Thermochromatium tepidum ATCC 43061: one gene and its partner. The protein of the gene in region 1 interacts with the protein of each later gene in a pairwise test. Links are inferred from orthologs where the notes say so. Each region holds a gene or a part of one and is shown in the gene's direction. Other genes may lie near its edges.

The links.
Region 2: the proteins of trkA (region 1) and E6P07_RS10735 interact in binary tests that used the Escherichia coli proteins (3 or more experiments, as listed by UniProt). The link is inferred for Thermochromatium tepidum ATCC 43061 from one-to-one orthologs.

Annotation. Positions count from the first base shown.
Region 1 is NZ_CP039268.1:982,696-992,460, reverse strand. The notes cover bases 2,327-5,259. They hold trkA (Trk system potassium transporter TrkA), read left to right. Parts: upstream 2,327-3,072; coding sequence 3,073-4,446; downstream 4,447-5,259. Other genes in these bases: E6P07_RS04605 (DUF2333 family protein), read right to left, coding at 4,565-5,259; E6P07_RS04615 (sigma-54-dependent transcriptional regulator), read left to right, coding at 2,327-3,011. In the rest of the region: E6P07_RS04620 (sensor histidine kinase), read left to right, coding at 1-1,647; more of E6P07_RS04615, read left to right, coding at 1,644-2,326; more of E6P07_RS04605, read right to left, coding at 5,260-5,641; E6P07_RS04600 (glycosyl hydrolase family 57), read right to left, coding at 5,660-7,132; E6P07_RS04595 (polysaccharide deacetylase family protein), read right to left, coding at 7,116-8,450; E6P07_RS04590 (DUF2934 domain-containing protein), read left to right, coding at 8,745-9,182; E6P07_RS04585 (DUF3334 family protein), read right to left, coding at 9,252-9,765. UniProt on the Escherichia coli protein: Part of the constitutive potassium transport systems TrkG and TrkH. May regulate the transport activity of TrkG and TrkH systems. Binds to NAD(+) and NADH.
Region 2 is NZ_CP039268.1:2,327,415-2,337,238, forward strand. The notes cover bases 2,430-5,421. They hold E6P07_RS10735 (PTS sugar transporter subunit IIA), read left to right. Parts: upstream 2,430-3,696; coding sequence 3,697-4,146; downstream 4,147-5,421. Other genes in these bases: E6P07_RS10725 (RNA polymerase factor sigma-54), read left to right, coding at 2,430-3,079; hpf (ribosome hibernation-promoting factor, HPF/YfiA family), read left to right, coding at 3,115-3,435; hprK (HPr(Ser) kinase/phosphatase), read left to right, coding at 4,171-5,124; rapZ (RNase adapter RapZ), read left to right, coding at 5,159-5,421. Also shown: LPS export ABC transporter periplasmic protein LptC, read left to right, coding at 1-279; lipopolysaccharide transport periplasmic protein LptA, read left to right, coding at 288-788; lptB (LPS export ABC transporter ATP-binding protein), read left to right, coding at 785-1,510; more of E6P07_RS10725, read left to right, coding at 1,589-2,429; more of rapZ, read left to right, coding at 5,422-6,016; E6P07_RS10750 (PTS sugar transporter subunit IIA), read left to right, coding at 6,013-6,402; E6P07_RS10755 (HPr family phosphocarrier protein), read left to right, coding at 6,495-6,764; ptsP (phosphoenolpyruvate--protein phosphotransferase), read left to right, coding at 6,761-8,503; Asp-tRNA(Asn)/Glu-tRNA(Gln) amidotransferase subunit GatA, read right to left, coding at 8,512-9,824. UniProt on the Escherichia coli protein: Seems to have a role in regulating nitrogen assimilation.

The DNA of each region.
Region 1 (9,765 bases):
GGGGGTCAGATGCTGGGGACCGCGAACGAAGACCCGACCCAACTGGTTCCCAGTCAGACCGAACGCGAGATCCATCACAGCGTGCGGGCCGGCACCAACTATGTCGGGCTCGAGACCACGCCGAGCAACGAGCTGGTGGTGCGCACCCTGGTCCGGGATCCGCGCGGGCGGGACATGCTGATCCAGGGCGTCTTTCCGACCTCGGAGCGCATCACCGAGCTGTCTACCCGGCTTGAGAACGCCTACAACCGCTATACGGAGCTGGCCTATCTGCGCCAATCGCTCAAGCTGAGTTTCTCGCTCACGCTCTCTTTGGTGCTCGTATTCGGACTCATGGCCGCGCTCATCGCTGCCTTCCACACCGCGCGTCGGCTGGTCGCCCCCATTGCCGACATCGCCCGCGCCACCCGCTCGATCTCAGAGGGCGAGTATGGACAGCAGATCCGACTCCCCAGTCACGACGACGAACTGACCTTCCTGGTCGCCTCCTTCAACGCCATGTCGCAGCGCATCGCCCAGGCCCGCGATGCCGCGGCCCGCAGCAAACAGGCGATCGAGACCCAGCGCAACTATCTGGAGACCATCCTCGGGCGTCTATCCTCGGGTGTGGTGGCCCTTGACGAACGGCAGCGACTGCGTACCGCCAATCCGGCCGCGCTCCAGATCCTGGGGCTTGCAGAGACCGCAGAACCGATCGGGCTCGAGTCTCTGGAGCGCGTCGCCCCCTGGCTCTTGCCCTGGACCGAGACGGTGCGCCGCCATCTCGCCGCGGCCCAGCCCTGGCGCGCCGAGGTGACGCTACAGCGCGACGAGACCAGTCAGACCCTCCTGTGCCGCGGCAGCCCCTTGCCACTCCCAGACTCAGACCAGCGCGGTCACGTGGTGGTCTTCGACGACATCACCTCATTGATCATCGCCCAACGCAATGCAGCCTGGGCCGAGGTCGCGCGCCGGCTCGCCCACGAGATCAAGAACCCGCTCACCCCGATCCAGCTCTCGGCCGAGCGTCTGCGTCACAAGCTGCTGGCCAAGGCCGATGAGACCGACGCACGGATCATCGAGCGCGCCACAGGTACCATCATCCAACAGGTCGAGGCCATGAAGGCGATGGTCAACGACTTCTCGGACTATGCCAAGAGCCCCAGGCCCCAGGCCGAACCCCTGGTCTTCGACCAATTGGCGCGCGAAGTACTGGATCTCTATCGCAGCGCTGGCGTGCCGGCACTCAGGATCAGGCTTGACGCCCCCGAGGCCCGGGTGCGGGGTGATCCCTTGCGACTGCGACAGGTCATCCATAATCTGATCAAAAACGCCCAAGAGGCCCTGGAAGGCCGTGCCGAGGCGCTGATCGAGGTCAGAACTGAGCTCATCCAGGCCGATGACAAGCCCTATGTGCAGTTCAGTGTCGCCGACAATGGTCCGGGATTTGACCCCTCGCTCATGGACCGGCTGTTTGAACCCTATGTCACGACCAAGACCAAGGGCACGGGTTTGGGTCTGGCGATCGTCAAGAAGATCATCGAGGAACATGGCGGTATGATCAGCGTCGAGAATCGCGATTCGGGCGCCCTGATCCGGGTCCGGATCCCAGTCTGGCAAGCGACCGCTACCCCGGCGGTCCATGCTCGGGAGCAACACGAAGCATGAGCGCAATCCATATCCTGGTCGTCGACGACGAACCCGACATCCGCGGCCTGGTCAAGGAGATCCTCGAGGATGAAGGCTATGCCGTGGCCGTGGCCGAGAACGGCGAGGCCGCGCGACACGCCCTGCGCGACCGCCGTCCCGACCTGATCCTGCTCGACATCTGGATGCCCGACATCGACGGCATCTCACTGCTCAAGGAATGGGCCGAGGACGATGGCCTGCCCTGTCCGGTCATCATGATGTCGGGTCATGGTACCGTGGAGACGGCGGTCGAGGCCACCCGGCTCGGGGCCTATGACTTCCTCGAAAAGCCGCTGTCGATGGCCAAGCTGTTGCTGACGGTCGAGCGTGCGCTCGAGGCGGCCAAACTCCAGCAGGAAAACATCAGGCTCAAGCGGCGTGCACCCCTGGTCCATGAGCCGGTCGGACGCAGCGCGGTCATGCAGCGTCTGCGCGAGCAGGTCAAGCGCATTGCCCAGCATGACACCTGGGTGCTGATCACAGGCGAAGCCGGCAGCGGGCGTGAGACCTTCGCACGCTATCTGCACTCGCAGAGCGCCCGCCGCGAGCGCCCCTTCATCGATCTGGGTGTCTCATCACTGGCCGGCGGCAACGCCGCGCGCGAGCTGTTCGGCGTCGAGGAGGGCGACCACACCCATTACGGCAGCCTGGAGAAGGCCGCCGGCGGAACCCTGCTGCTCGATGAGGTGGCGGACATGGAATGGGATGCCCAGTCCAAGTTGCTTGGGGCGCTTGACAGCGGCTCCTTTCTGCGCGTCGGCGGCAGTGAGCCGGTGCGCATCGACGTGCGCATCATCGCCATCACCCAGCGCAATCTGGAAGATGAGGTGCGCGCCGGACGCTTCCGCGAGGATCTGTTCTATCACCTCAACGTGGTGCCACTGCACATCCCGCCGCTGTCCGAACATGCCGAGGATGTGCCAGATCTGCTCAATTTCTATCTCGACTATTTTGCCACCCACGAGAAGCTGCCCTACCGCCGCTTCAGTGTCGGTGCCCAGAATTTTCTGCGCAACTATAGCTGGCCGGGCAATGTGCGTGAGCTCAAGAACCTCGTCCAGCGGCTGCTGATCCTGGGGGCCGGTGATGAGATCACCCAAAAGGAGGTCGAGAGCGCACTCGGCGCCCCACCGCCGATCCAGATCCAGACACTCGATGGCCTGGTCTCATTCGATCAGCCGCTGCGTCAGGCGCGTGAACAGTTCGAGAAGGCCTATCTCGACTATCAGCTCGAAAAGCACCAGGGCAATGTCAGCAAGATGGCCAAGGAGGCAGGCATGGAACGCACCCACCTCTATCGCAAGCTGCGCTCGCTCGGGATCGAGATCAAGGAGCGGAGATGAGCGTTCAACCGCCAGCCGCCAGCGATCCACTGCCAGCTGATCGCTGGAGACCGATCACTCCATGAAGATCATCATCCTCGGCGCTGGTCAGGTCGGTTCCTCGGTCGCCGCCAATCTGGTCAGCGAGGCCAACGACATCACCGTGGTCGATCAGGACGCCGATCTGCTGCGCGACCTCCAGGATCGCTTCGATCTGCGCACGGTGCAGGGTCATGGCGCCCATCCCGACGTCCTCATGCGCGCTGGCGCCGAGGATGCCGACATGATCATCGCCGTCACCAACAGCGATGAGACCAACATGATCGCCTGTCAGGTGGCCCATACGCTCTTCCATACCCCGACCAAGATCGCACGGGTGCGCGCCCAGAGCTTCCTCGACCAGCCCAAGCTGTTCGGCACCGAGGCGCTGCCGATCGATGTGGCCATCAGCCCCGAGGCCCTGGTCACGGATTACATCATCCGTTTGATCGAGAATCCGGGCACACTCCAGGTGCTCGACTTTGCCGGTGGGCGGATCCGTCTGGTCGCGGTGCGTGCCTTCCACGGCGGGCCACTGGTCGGTCAGAAGCTGCGCACCCTGCACGAACACATGCCGCATATCCAGGCACGCGTCGCGGCCATCTATCGTCAGGACCACGCCATCCAGCCCGAAGGCGACACCCGGATCGAGGTCGACGACGAGGTGTTTTTTGTCGCCGCGCCGGAACACATCCGCGCCGTGATGGGCGAACTGCGCCGGCTCGATCCGTCCTACAAGCGTCTGATCATCGCCGGTGGCGGCAATATCGGCACCCGCCTGGCCAAGGCGCTCGAACCAAACTTCCGGGTCAAGCTCATCGAACGCGACCTGAATCGCTGTAAACAGATCGCTGAGGACTTAGAACGCACCATCGTGCTCCATGGCGATGCGGCCGATCAGGAACTACTGCTGGAAGAAAACATCGAGAACACGGATGTCTTTTGTGCCGTCACCAACGACGACGAGGCCAACATCATCTCGGCGATGCTGGCCAAGCGACTCGGGGCGCGCAAGGTGATGGCGCTCATCAACCGTCCACCCTATGCTGACCTGGTCCAGTCCGGCGTCATCGATATCGCCATCTCGCCCCAGCAGGCCACCATCGGCAGCCTGCTCAAACATGTGCGACGCGGCGACGTGGTCATGGTGCATTCATTGCGCCGTGGTGCAGCCGAGGCGATCGAGGCCATCGCCCATGGCGACCCGACCTCGAGCAAGGTGGTCGGACGGCGAATCTCAGAACTGAAACTACCCAAGGGGGCCAGCATCGGTGCCTTGGTGCGCGGCGACGAGGTGTTGATCGCGCACGGTGAGACCGTCATCGAGTCTGAGGATCATGTCATCCTCTTTTTGCAAGACAAGCGCCGTATCCAGGAGGTCGAGCGGCTGTTCCAGGTCGGTGTGACCTTTCTGTAAACACCTTGCATCGTCTTGGCAAGCGCTGATTGAACCCGCCCCTCGCGCACGGGCGAGGGGGACGAGACCGTCTGGGCCGCCGTCATGGGACTGCGACCCGGGTCTCAGATGACGAACCTCAGCCCTGCTCCAGCAGCCGGCGCAGGTCGATGATGGCAGCGTTGGCGCGCGAGATGTAAGAGGCCATCACCAGCGAATGGTTGGCCATGAGACCGAACCCCGTGCCGTTGAGGATGAGCGGACTCCAGATCGGATCCTGAGTGCTTTGCAGCTTTCTGATGATCTGCTCCAGCGAGACCTGGGCGTTGCGGGTCTTGAGCACGTTCTCGAAGTCCAGCGCCATGGCCTGTAGGGTGTGAATGAGCGCCCAGGTATAGCCGCGCGCCTCAAAGAAGACATCATCGATCTGAAGCCAGGGCGTGCGCCTGTGCATCTGGTCCGAGGTGCCGTTCGCGCGCCGCGCGCCCGGATCCCCGGCCAGATCGGTATCTAGATCGTCCTGACCGACCGCGTAGGACAGACGCTGGGCCAGGTTGCCCAATCGTTTCTCGACCACCTGCAAATAGGCGCGCAGGTTATCGGAACGGGCAAAAAACTGGGCCTCACGTCTGGAAAGCCGGTGCATGTAGCGTTCAAGGGCCTCGATCCCCTTACGGTATTCCGACTCGGTCGATGGCAGGATCCAGGAGTCTGAGTTGTAGTTGAACTGTGGCTGGGCGATCTGCAGGTCACGGTCCTCAAGCGATTGCGACTGGGCGCGGCTGAGCTCATTGCGCAGCGCATTGGCCAGATCGCGCAGCTCGGTCAGGGCGCCGAATTCCCAGTTCGGGATGTTGTCAAGATAGACGCCGGGCGGGGTTCTGTCGTTGCTCAGATAGCCGCCCGGCTTGTCCAGCAGGGTCTTGGCGATGCGGATGGCGGTCGCCGTGGTATAGCTGCCCGTGACCAGGCGCGTCTCGTCACCCTCGACCATCGCCAACGCATTGGCACGCACGTCAAAGGTATTGGGTGAGCGCGACCAGATCATTCCGAGCACTAGGACCACCACCAGATAGGTGACGATGAACAGCCCGCCGGTCCACATCAGTCCCTTTTCACGCCAGACCCTGGGATGATAGAGCTTCATCAACTGCCCGAAGGGATTGGTGAGCTGTTTGGCGAGGTCCAGATTCTTCAAGGATGTTTTGACATCCATCATCTTCTCCAAGAAACATTAAGGTTTTGCAAAATCGTGCTCGATGATCTCGATCGTGCGTCGGCAGACCTCGCGCCCATAATCGGTCCAGAGGCCCTGACCCCAGTAACGATAGCAGCTTGTCTGAGAGACCATCAGATGAAAGAGCGCGTTGCGATAGGCCGGGTGATCGGTCGGGATCCCGGGACGCAACACCCGCTCATGGAAGCGCGAGCTTGCCTCTTCCATCGGGCCGAGCACATTCTCATAGCCCCTGACCCAAGACAGATCGTTGGTCCAGCTCCCGCCTTCCATGTGAAAGCGCCCATCCTCGCGCTTGAGCTCCTCGATCACTCGATTGAGTTTCTCGGGTCCCTCACCCGGCTGCATCCGCGACCAGATGCGCGCGTGGAACAGCGGCTGAATCTCGGGTAGATCAGTCGTTTGGATGCCAAGTGCGAACAGATGTTCCAGATACTCGCTGACGTTCATCAGCGGGACCTGCGAATGGCTGGCGGCACGCACCACCTCCATGAACTTAGGCGGGAATTCGTTCATCATCACCCCGCCGTTCTCGCCGTCGGCGATCTGGGTCACGAGCGGCGGGATCGAGTGCCCGGCCAGATCGACCCGGTTCAATCCCTGGGCCTCGTACCAGGGCTGCATCTGGGCCACGAGCTTGGTATCCGACCCCTGGGTCTTGATGATGGCGATGATGCTCGCCGTCTCGCCGTGTGAGTTGGTGCAAACCAGCCGGTGCGGGATGTGCGGGCGCTCGGGATGCCGCTCGCTGCCGAGCTGATGCACCGTATGTTCCTGGACCAGGACCCATTGATAGCCGCAATCGACCAGGGTCTTGACGAAGGCGTAGGCGACATCGGGATGATTGGGAAGCGCCATCTCGGACGGCGAGAAGCCGCGGATCCGCTCCAGCGCCTCCCAGCCGAAGATGGCGGCGAAGTGATGCTGGAAGGCGCGCACATGGAGCCGGTAGTCCTGCACTGGGGTGGAGGGAGCGACCGCATGACCCCAGGGCATGCCGAGCCACTCGACCGCCCAGTGATAGTCCGGGTTGCAGGTGATGGTCTTGAGGGCATCGATGACATGATGCTCACCCATCTTGCGCAGACCATGCAGCAGGGTGCCGGAGTATTCAAGCATCACCCGCGGCGACCGGCCTTCCTGGATCAGCTGCGGGATGAATTCACCCATGCGCTTGTAGCACCAGACGAAGGTCGGCGCATTGTGGTTGTCGCCGATATGCTGGTTCTCCATCATGTACTGGAGATTGCTGATGAGCGCAGCGGTGCGCAGATCCGTACCGCCAGCGGGGATGAGCGGCTGATGCTGGTGCAGCGCGATGGCGGTAGCGGCCCGGATGGCACCGAAATCGATCCCGCCCCGCTTGGCGAATAGCGCGCGCTCGCGTCCGCGCGCAACGACCCGCGCGACCTCGGCCTCCTGGCCGGACAGATTGGGCACGTCTCCAATGTATTCAGGCATGGCGTTCAAGGTCGGCTCCTTCAGGTTGGTTGGCGAGTAATTCGGTAGAGGTTGCTTGGGGCCGTGGCCCCGGGACAGCGGCTGGGGCACTGGCCTCGGGCACCGCGTGGGGCGCCGATGGCGCATCGGCGGCCTCCCGTGCCGCTGTGGCCAGACTCAGCGCGCGCTCCAGGGCCTGACGGGCGGCATGCAGATCGGCCTCGGCGCGTGGCACCCAGGCCTCACCCCAGTAGAGGTTGCAGCTAGTCTCGGCGCGCAACAGATGCCAGAGCGCCTCGGCCAGGGCGTCCGACTCTGGCCCCGTGGTGACGCCACGCTCGCCGGCGAACCAGCGCGCGTCATGGACCATGCGGCTGACCTCGGCGTAGTCGGCGACCGCCCGGCGTTGGCGCTCTGACCCCATCCATTGGGTAAAGTCGCGTCCATGATGCCAGCCGGTGTTCCAGGCCCCAGTGCGGACCCGCACCTCGCCATGCGCGCCGTACTCGTCGAGATAGTCGCTGACGAAGGTCGGACGCACCTTGGCCTCGCCCGCCGCGATCCGATCCAGCAGCGGCAGATAGAAGGCACCCCAGAAGTTGGCGCTGGGGTTGACGTTGCGGAACCAGCCACCGTTCTCGCCATCGGTGCAGGTGGTGACCAGAGGCTCGAAATCGCACCACTTGGTGCGTTCGGCGACCTCGTTGAGGAACCAGTCGACGTCCATGCCGGACTCCTGGGCATCCGAGAGTTCGCGATCGCGCACGATGACGATGATCTCATCCTCGCCATAGCGAGCGAGATGCGGACGATAGCGCAGTTCTTGCCAGCTCATCTCACCGACCGGTTCGACGTGCTCGCTATCGACGAAGACATAGCGATAGCCGAACGCCTTCAGCAGGGGGATGAGCTCCATCGAGAACCCCATCTCGGGCGGCCAAAAGCCCTGAAACTGCGGACGCCACAGCAGATGGCGGGCGATGTCGAGCCAGCGCGCCAGGTGCTCACGCCGGTCGGCCTCCGGGATGAGTGGCAACACCGGGTGGAAGTACCCCGTCCCCAGAACCTCGAACAGGGCCAGATTCTGGAAGTGCCACAGCAACGAGCCACAATCGACGATGCCATAGACCCGCCCCTGGAAGGCCGGGTCGGACAGCGTCTCCAGCAAGGTTCCAGACAGCGACAGATGGACGCGGGCGAGTTCCTCGCGTCCCCAGAGACTGCGCGGGATGCGATCGAGGGCAAACAGGATCTCACGGGCCTCCCAGTTTTGGTGTTCCAGCAAGTCCTGGAGATTGCCCAGGGGTTGGTGGAGATTCAACACGAGCGCGTGATGGACTGTTGCCATGAGAGCTCCACGATGACGGCTTGGGATGACGGTCAAGGATATCAAAGCCGAACGTCTGGATTCACCAACGAATCCATGGTCTTTAATCGAACCCCATCGATTATTGACATGCGATAGTCAATGTCGTGGAGATGCGCGATCTCATCGTCCCATATGTGACAGGGATTAAGGCTGTGGCCATCCGGTCAATCCACTGGAGCGACGGATCAGGCGCGATACAAAAACCACGGCGAATTAGCAATTGTTGTGTATCCTATTGATCGCCACCCCGAATCGTAGAGGCAAGCAAGTGACATGGCTGACGACAAGATCGTGACGAAGAAAACGGCGGCCAAAAAGGCGGTGACCAAGAAGACCACGGCCATCAAGGGCCGGGCTTCAGCGTCTGGGCCTTCTACCACCGCCGCCCCTGACAAACCTGAATCTGCTCCGGTCGGCAAGGGCACGGCAAGATCGGCGGGCAAGAGGGCAACCACCGCCAAGGCGACGCCAGCCGCCACCCCCAAGCGCGGTCAGTCCGCTGCCAGCCCTAGCCTCTCGGATCACCAGGGTCATCTGCACGAATTGGCGACGGTCTCCGAAGAGAAGCGCCAGGATATGATCCGCGAGGCCGCCTATTACAAGGCCGAGAAGCGCAACTTTGCCCCCGGCCATGAGGCCGAGGACTGGGCGATGGCCGAACGCGAGATCGATGAGCTCATCGCGCGCGCGCGGGCGATGACGGGGCATTGAGCGGCGCAAGCCCCATCCATTCCAGAGCGCCGATGCGCGGTGCCGAGCCGGGCCTCGGTGGCTCCGATCTCAGAGTCCCAGCTCATCGAGCAGCGACTGATCGACGAGCGACTGGCTGCTCGTGCTCGTCAGCGCCCCCTGCTGACCGACCTGCTCGACGATGCGGTCGGGATCGGTCTCCTCGCGCTCGAACTCATGGAGCTGGATGAACTCGGTGCGATCCATCGCCAGCTCCATGTAGAAGACATTGCGATTGGCGGTCGTGAATGAGACCCGCCGCGCCTGGGCGCGATCCAGATTGGTGTCGATACTGACCACCACCTCCTTGTTGATGGTGAGCATCTTGGGCTGATTCTGATTGATCGAGACCAGGAGCTCGCTGCCCACATTGCCCGTGAAATCACCGACAATCTGGTTCATCAGCTCGCCGAGCATGTTGCCGACCTCGTCGGAGGTATGCTGAGTCGCCAGTTCGGACTCCGGCATCCCCATGCTCATCATGTAGGCGCGATAGAGTTCCATAGCAGCCGGCGCCGAGAAATTCATGATGACCAGTCCCGAGAAGCTCCCGTCGAAGAGCACG
Region 2 (9,824 bases), 1.3 Mb from region 1 along the record:
GCCGGCGGTGATCAGGTGCATCTGATCGGGGACGTGCATCTCGATCGTGAAGGGGATGCCACAGGGCGAGCGCTCCATCTGCGGACCGAAGCCATGGTCATCTGGCGCCAGACCGGGCTGGCCGAGACCGATCGTCCGGTAACCATCGACAGCGACGGCGACTCGATCACCGCCAAGGGTATGAAGCTCTGGTATCTGGAAGACAACTCGCGCGTCAGCCTCCAAGGTCGTGCCCACATCCGGCTCTCACCCCAACCCGAACACCGTTCGGCACCATGAGACGTCCCATGTCCTCCAGCTTTTCCAAGTGGCTGCCGCTACTCGGCCTTCTGGTCGGTCTTGGTCTGGGCGCAAACGCCTGGTCGCTCGAAACCGACAGCAAACAGCCGATCTATATCGAGGCCGATGAGGTCGAGGTCCGCGAGTCCGACAACACCAGCATCTATGTCGGTCAGGTCCAGGTCGAACAGGGCAGCATGCAGCTGCGCGCCGACCATGTCACTGTCTATCATCGCGAGGACCGCCGCCCGCGTCTGATCATCGCCCTCGGCACGCCGGCCAGCTACAAACAATTGCTCGACGACGATCAGGGCGAGGTCCGGGCGTTTGCCAAGCGCATGGAATACGACGCTGACAAGGACGAGCTGGTGCTGATCGGTGAGGGTCTGCTGATCCAGGGCGAGGACCGTCTCACGGGGGAGCGCATCCTCTACGACCGGGCCAGGGCCCGTTTCCGTGCCGGCGGCGCAGGTCGGGTCAAGATCACCATCACCCCGGATGCCTCATGAGCGGTCTGAGCGCCGAACACCTGATGAAGCGCTACGGCAGTCGTCAGGTGCTCCAGGATGTCAGTGTCAAGGTCGAGCCGGGTAAGGTCGTGGGCCTGCTCGGGCCGAACGGCGCCGGCAAGACGACCTGCTTTTATCTGATCGTCGGTCTGATCCATGCCGACCAGGGTCGCATCCTGCTCGACGGGCGCGACCTTACCCGGCTGCCCATGCACGCCCGGGCGCGCGCCGGTCTGAGTTACCTACCCCAGGAACCCTCGGTCTTTCGCAAGCTGACTGCCCGCGAGAATATCCTGGCCATCCTCGAGACGCGGCGCGATCTCAAGCGCGCCGAACGCGAGGAACGCGGTGAGCGTCTGCTCGAGGACCTGGGCATCGCCCATGTGGCCGACTCGCTCGCCCTCAGCCTCTCGGGTGGCGAGCGCCGCCGGCTGGAGATCGCCCGCGCCCTGGCGGTTGAACCCAGGGTGATGCTGCTCGACGAGCCCTTCGCTGGTATCGATCCGATCGCCGTCGGCGACATCAAATCCATCGTCACCCATCTGCGTGATCGCTCCATCGGGGTACTCATCACCGATCACAATGTGCGCGAGACGCTCGCCATCTGCGACCATGGCTACATCATCGGCAGCGGCACCGTGATCGCCGCCGGCGAACCGGCCGAGTTGTTGGCCAACCAGCGGGTGCGCGATGTCTATCTAGGTGCCGATTTTTCCATGTAGACTAGACTCAGATTACGGACACCCCATGATGGCTTAAACAGCAATAGACAGACCACAGTTCGGACGCCAACTCGATCGATGAAGCCATCCCTTCAGCTTCGACTCAATCAGCAACTCACGATGACGCCCCAGTTGCAGCAAGCGATCAAACTGCTGCAGCTGTCAACGCTCGAGTTGCAGCGCGAGATCCAGGAGGCGCTCGAAAGCAATCTGATGCTTGAAGAAGGCGAGGAATCCGAACCGCTCGAGGCGGAGTCACTGGAAGATTCCCCTCTGACCCAGCTCGAAGATGATCCCTTCGGTTCTAGCGCATCCGAGTCCGAGTGGCTCCTGGAACGCGAGGTACAAGCCGAGTCGTATGAGATACCGGAGGAGCTGCCGGTCGATACCCAATGGACCGACGTCTTCGACAGCTACCTGCCGCCAACGGCCCACGGCATGAGGGATGACACAGACCAGGACCCACTGTCGAACCGCTCACGTCCGCAGACGCTCTGGGATCATTTGATCTGGCAGCTGAATCTCAGCCGTTTGAGCGAGCGCGATTTCATGATCGCCCAGGCCGTGGTCGACGCCATCGATGCCAACGGCTATCTGCGCGCCGATGTCGATGAACTGGTGGCCACACTCGCCGATCCCACGATCGGCGCCGATGAAGTCGAGACCCAGATCCATCGCGTCCAGTCACTCGACCCAGCTGGCGTCGGGGCGCGCAATCCGCGCGAGTGCCTGTTGATCCAGCTGCGCCAGCTGTCGCCCGAAACGCCCTGGCGCAACCTGGCCATCGCCGTGTGCGAGGCCGGATTCGAACATCTGCCGCGCGGCGACGTCACGGCCCTCTCACGCCTGCTCAAGGCGCCCGAGGACGACCTGACCCAGGCGCTCGATCTCATCCGCCGGCTCAACCCGAAGCCGGGCCGCTTGCTCGCAGAGACGCCCTCGGAGTACGTTGTACCCGACATCTTTGTGCGTAAGAAGGATGGCCGCTGGCAGGTCGAGTTGAACCCTGACATCACCCCCAGACTCAGGGTCAACGCCGACTATGCGCGCCTGGTACGCCGCGCCGACCAGAGCAGCGATGGCCAGACGCTCAAGAGTCACCTCCAGGAGGCGCGCTGGTTCATCAAAAGCCTGGCAAGCCGCAACGAAACTGTACTGCGCGTGGGCGCCAAGATCGTGGAGATGCAGCAGGACTTCCTCGAATACGGCGAAGTGGGGATGCGGCCCATGGTGCTGCGCGACATCGCCGAGGCCCTGAATCTGCACGAGTCGACCATTTCACGGGTGACCACGCAAAAATACATGCATACACCCCGAGGCACATTCGAGCTCAAGTATTTCTTCTCGTCCCACGTCAATACCACCTCTGGCGGCGAGTGCTCGTCGACGGCGATCCGCGCCCTGATCCGCAAGCTGATCGCGGGAGAATCCCCGCGCAGACCTCTCAGCGACAACAAGATCGCTGAGGAACTGGCAAGACAGGGCATCGACGTCGCACGCCTCACAGTCGCCAAATACCGTGAGGCTATGGGTATCCCGGCCTCGAGTGAGCGCAAACGCCTGGCTTAAACAGGCTGTTTGATTCTTTATCAAGGAGTTTAATGATGCAAATCAATCTGACGGGTCATCACATCGACGTCACCGATGCGCTGAAGTCCTATGTCGACAGCAAATTCGAGCGTCTGGCACGCCACTTCGACCACGTCATCAACGCCCATGTCGTCCTGAGCGTCGAAAAGCTCGAGCAGAAGGCCGAGGCCACACTCCATGTCAATGGCGGCAAGGTCTTCGCCGACTCTGTGCACGAGGACATGTATGCGGCCATCGACAGCCTGGTCGACAAGCTCGATCGCCAGGTCATCCGCTACAAGGAGAAGAAGAGCAGTCACCGCGGCGGAGCCGTCAAGACGGCCGAAGCGGAATGAGATCGGCCTCTCCAGTACCTTGGAAGCCGTGTCTTCCGAGGTGATGGAGGCAACACCCATCACACCTCGGTGGCCGGTGCCGCCGGCGCCTGAGGTGTCTTTACATCGAGAACACGACAGAGCGATCAGGCACCAAGTGCGCCCGTCCGCCCGAGGTACCCCAATCTATGACCAGCATCGAATGCCAGCAGCATCCTGGTTGGATCAGCCATTACCCCCGACCACCTGCGGGCGCGTCGGCGGTCAACAGGAGTTGGAGCCATGTTCGGCCCTGACCTGATCAACGAAGCCCGTATCGGATGCGGTCTCGAGATCGCCAGCAAGAAGCGTCTGCTCGAGACCCTCGCCGAACTCCTGGCCAGGGATCATCCCAGGCTCCAGCCCGAGACCGTCTTCGAGCATCTGCTCGAGCGTGAGCGCCTGGGCAGTACCGGACTCGGCCATGGCATCGCCCTGCCCCATGCGCGCATGAAGGACGTCGGCGAGGCGATCGGTGCCTTCGTGCAAACCGTCCGGGGCGTCGATTACGACGCGGCAGATGGCGAGCCGGTCGATCTGGCCTTCGCGCTGCTTGTGCCCGAGTTGGCCAACGAGGAGCATCTGCGGCTTTTGGCACACCTAGCCAGCCTGTTTAGCGACCCGAACGTGCGCGCTCGACTGCGTGAAGCCACCTCGCCTGCCGAGATCCTGCACGTCCTGAGCGCCTTCTAGACCCATGCGACCCGCCCGATTCGCATGATCGACAGCCTCCAGAGCGTCGTCATCCAGACCGGCGCCCAGCTCAAGCTGCGCTGGCTGACCCCAGAACCCCAGACCCCTCGTCCGTTGCGCGGGGTGGACCCAGAGCAGTCGCTGATCGGCTCGCTCAACCTCATCCACCCCAATCGACTCCAGGTCGTCGGCCCCCCCGAACAACGTTACCTGGCGGCACTTGGACGCACCGCCCACGACGAGGCGCTCGACAAGCTCTTCGCCGACCGGCCCGCCGCCGTGATCTTCAGCGATGGACTGGAACCGGGGGCCGATTTCTGCGAGCGCGCCCGCTCAACCCAGACCCCCCTGCTCGGGTCGCTGCTCGGCGATCAGGAACTCATCAACCATCTGCGCTATTTCCTCACCCAGGCCCTGGCCGAGCGCAAGACCATCCACGGCGTCTTCATCGAGGTGCTTGGGATGGGCGTGCTCCTGATCGGCGCGCCGGCCGTCGGCAAGAGCGAGCTCGCGCTCGATCTCATTACCCGCGGCCATCGGCTCATCGCCGACGATGCACCGCGTTTCGCCCGCATCGCCCCTGAAGTGATCGAGGGGAGCTGTCCGGAGACGCTTAGAGATTTCCTGGAGGTACGCGGTCTAGGGATCCTCAACATCCGCGCCATGTTCGGCGAGGGCGCAGTCCTACGTAACAAGACGCTCAACCTCGTCATCGATCTCCAGCCGCTGGCCCAAACCGAACTCGAGTGCATCGACAGGCTCACCGGCAGTCTATCGGCCATGAATGTGCTGGGCGTGGCCATCCCCAAGATCGTCATGCCGGTCGCCCCGGGTCGCAACCTGGCGATCCTGGTGGAGGCGGCCGTCAGACATCAGATCCTGCGCATCCGCGGCTATGATGCCGGCGTGGACTTCATCGACCGCCAGGCGCGCGCCATTCATCTGGACCGACCCGATCCACCCGTCGCCCGCGACTGATCCTATGCCAAATCGCTCGACAGGAGACCCGCCCATGCAGCTGATCATCCTCAGCGGTCTGTCCGGTTCCGGTAAGAGCATTGCGCTCCACACGCTGGAGGACATGGGCTTCTACTGCATCGACAATCTGCCCTTTTTCCTGCTCCAGGATCTGGTGTTCGGGTTGCGCGAGACGCTCGACGAGTCCTTCGGCAAGACGGCGGTCGGCATCGACGCGCGCGGCAATCTCGCGGCACTGCGCCAACTTCCTGAACTGGTGCGCGTCGCCCGCGAGCGCGGGATCGACTGCCGTGTGCTCTTTCTGGAGACCGCGCTGGAGATCCTGATCCAGCGCTATAGCGAGACCCGCCGTCGTCATCCACTCACCAATGGCGACCGCCCGCTCCGCGAGGCCATCCAGCTTGAACAGGAATTCCTGCAGCCGGTGCGTCGGCACGCCGACCTGGTGCTCGACACCACCAGAACCAATATGCATGAGCTGCGCGACCTGGTACGTGGCTGGCTGCTGAGCGGAGAGTCGCCCCGGATCTCGATCCTGCTCCAGTCCTTCGGCTTCAAGCATGGCGTGCCGCCCGACGTCGACTTCGTGCTCGATGTGCGCTGTCTGCCCAATCCGCACTGGGAGGCCGAGCTCAGGATGCTCACCGGGCTGGATCCCAGGGTGGCGCGCTTTATCGAATCCAGCCCCCAGGCGCTGGAGATGCGCGCCGATATCCTCGCCTTCTTCGAGCGCTGGGTTCCCCGATTCGAGACCGACGGGCGCAGCTATCTGACCATCGCCATCGGCTGCACCGGTGGTCAGCATCGTTCGGTCTACATGACCGAATGGCTCGGCGAGCACCTGAAGTCACTCGGTCATAGGGTCATCGTCCGTCATCGGGAGCTGGCGTGAGCGTCGGTATCCTGCTCCTTACCCATCGTCCCCTCGGGGAGGATCTGTTGCGTATCGCCAGCGAGATCCTCGGCCGGGTGCCGGACGGGATCGCCTGCTGTGAGGTCGTCAACGACACCCCACCCGATGAGATCCTCGACCGTTGCCGGTGTCTGGCCGAGACCCTTGACCAGGGCGAGGGCTTACTGGTGCTAACCGATCTCTATGGTGCCACACCGGCCAATGTCGCACGTGCGTTCGCCGACTCGCGCGCCCAGGTGCGTGTGGTCAGCGGTCTGAACCTGCCCATGCTGCTGCGCACCCTCAATTATGCCGCGCTCGATCTCGACCATCTGGCCGAAAAGGCCCTCAGCGGCGGTCGCGACGGTGTGCGCCGTGGCAACTGAGTCCGGCTTGATCCGCAGGCCACCTGGTCGATTCCAACGCATCCAAAGGCAGTTTGGGTACTAATCTTAAAGATCAGAAGGATCACAACTAGATGATTCGCCGAGAACTCGAGATCCGCAACAAGCTCGGGCTGCACGCGCGGGCCTCGGCCAAGCTGGTGCAATGCGCCAATCGCTTCGAGAGCGAGATCATGCTCGAGCGCTGCGGCCAAAGCGTCAACGGCAAGAGCATCATGGGGATCATGATGCTGGCTGCCAGTCAGGGCAGCAGGATCACGGTCGAGATCACAGGCAGGGACGAAGAGGAGGCCATAGCCGCTATCGAGCAACTCATACTGGACCGCTTCGGAGAACCAGAGTGACCCTCGCCTTCCAGGGTATCGGGATCGGCGCGTCGAATGCGATCGCGCTGGGTCCGGCCTTCATCGACATCAAAGGACAAAGGATCTTGACCCAAACGCCGATCCGCGCCGACGAGATCCAGGACGAGATCGCTCGCTTCGATCTGGCGGTCGAGGCGGCACGCCGCGCGCTCAAACGGGTGCATGCCCAGATCCCGCCGGACACACCGATTGAAATCGTCGAATTCATCGACACCCATCTGCTCATGCTCGAGGACACGGCGCTCATCGACGGCGTGCGCCATCTCGTGGCCGAGCAGCTATGCACCGCCGAATGGGCGCTGCAACGCCAGCGCGACATCCTAATCGCGGTCTTCGATCGCATGGATGACCCCTATTTGCGCACACGCCGCGACGATATCGAGCATGTCGTGCGCCAGATCCAGAGCTTTCTGCGCGGCGAGTCGAACGAACCGAATCTGGCGCAGCAGGATCTGGCCGGCCATGTCGTGGTGGCGCGCGACCTCATGCCCGCCGACGCCATCCTGCTGCATCATCGCGGCGCCGTGGCCTTCGTGACCGAGTACGGCGGACCCATGTCGCATACCGCGATCCTGGCGCGCAGTCTCGGCGTACCTGCGGTCATGGGGCTACACGACATCAGCCGCTATCTGCGCCCCGGGGAACTGCTGATCGTTGACAGCGCCAGCGGCACCGTCATCGCCAACGCCGACGCGCAACTCATCGCCGACTACCGTCGGCGCCTCAGCGCGATCCAGGCACGTCAGGGTCGCCTGCGCGCCCTCGTCAGCCGCCCGACCCGCACGCGCGACGGCGTCGAGATCCGGCTCCAGGCCAATCTGGAGCTGGCCGAGGACGTCGAGCTAGCCAAGATCAATGGCGCGCATGGTGTCGGACTCTATCGCACCGAATTCCTCTATATGAACCGCAGCGACCTGCCGGACGAAGAGGAACACCTGGCCGACTATAGCGCCATGTTGGCCGCGCTCGACGGACGTCCCCTCACCATACGCACACTCGATCTTGGGGTCGACAAGCACTGCGAGGCCCTGGCCCGCCCCGGCTCGAACGTCAGCAATCCCGCACTGGGGCTGCGCGCCATCCGGCTCTGTCTGAAGGAGCCCGAACTCTTTCGGCCCCAGGTGCGCGCCATCCTGCGTGCCTCGGCGCTCGGCCCGGTGCGGCTGATGCTGCCGTTGGTGACCAGCGTCCACGAGCTCGACCGTGCCCTGGCCATCATCGCCGAACTCAAGCGTCAGCTCGACCGCGATGGACTGGCCTATGACGATGCCATGCCGGTCGGCGCCATGATCGAGGTGCCGTCTGCCGCGCTCACCGCACGTGCCATTGCGCGCCGGATGGATTTTCTCTCGATCGGTACCAATGATCTGATCCAATACACCCTGGCCACCGACCGCCTGGACGACGCGGTCAACGATCTCTTCGACCCGGCGCATCCGGCCATCCTGCGTCTGATCCAGCTCACCATCGAGGCCGGACGCGCGCTCAACGTCCCGGTCGGGATGTGCGGTGAGATGGCCGGCGATCCGCGCTTCACGCGCCTCCTGCTCGGCATGGGGCTGCGTGAGTTCAGCATGCAGCCCGGCGCCCTGCTCGACATCAAGGAGATCCTGCTCGACTCGGATGTCGGCGCCCTGGCCAGGCGCGCCGAGCGACTCTTTGCCCAGATCGATGAGTTAGACTCCAGTGATCTGCTCTCGGCCTTCGAGTCGGTCTGAATGCCTGCTCACTCGAAACCGACCGGCGCTGCTTGGTGCCAGTGCGTCACGTGCTGGTAGCGGTGTGCCACATTGAGCAGACGGGCCTCTTGAAAGTAGTTGCCGATGATCTGCAAGCCGACCGGCAGGCCGTCGACGGGTTCAACCGGGATCGACAGCCCCGGCAATCCAGCCAGATTGGTGGCGATGGTGTAGATGTCGTTGAGATACATCGACACCGGATCGTCCAGCTTGGATCCGAGTGGAAAGGCAGTCGTGGGGCTGGTCGGCCCCATGATGACATCGACCTGCTCGAAGGCGCGCTTGAAGTCTTCGACGATCAGCCGACGGATCTTCTGCGCCTTGAGATAGTAGGCGTCGTAATAGCCGGCCGAGAGCACATAGGTGCCGATCATGATCCGACGCTGGACCTCGGGACCGAACCCCTCGGCGCGACTGCGCTCATAGAGGTCCAATAGGTCTTTCGGGTTCTCGCAACGATAGCCATAGCGTACCCCATCGAAGCGCGCCAGGTTCGATGAGCACTCGGCGGGCGCAACCACATAGTAGACGGGCACCGAGAGCGGACTGTTGGGTAGGCTGATCTCGATGATCTCGGCACCGAGCCGCTCATACTCCTTGATCGCGTCCATGACCACCTCACCGACGCGCGGATCGAGTCCCTCGCCGAAATATTCCTTGGGCAGACCGATGCGCAACCCTGTGATGTCGTCGTCGAGCGCGTCGACATAGTCAGGGACCGGGACCTCGGCGCTGGTCGAGTCGCGTTCGTCGAAACCGGCCATCTCATCGAGGATGAAGGCCGCATCCGCCGCCGAGCGCGCCATGACCCCAGCCTGATCAAGCGAAGAGGCAAAGGCGATCATGCCCCAGCGTGAACAGCGTCCATAGGTCGGTTTGATCCCGGTGACGCCGCACAGTGCCGCCGGCTGGCGGATCGAGCCGCCAGTGTCGCTCGCGGTGGCCGCTGCGCACAGCCGCGCGGCCACGGCTGCCGCCGAGCCGCCCGAGGAACCACCCGGAACTCGGGTCTGGTCCCAGGGATTCCTGACCGGACCATACCAGCTCGTCTCATTGCTCGACCCCATGGCGAACTCATCCATGTTGGTCTTGCCAAGCACCACAGCCCCGGCCGCCGCCAGCCGCTCGACGATGGTCGCATCATAGGGGGCAATGAAGTTATCGAGCATCCGCGAACCGCAGCTGGTCTTGAGTCCCTGGGTGCAGAAGATGTCCTTGTGGGCGATCGGGATGCCGGTCAGCGGCCCGGTCTCACCCGATCTGAGCGTCCGGTCGGCGCGCTCGGCCGCCGCAAGCGCCG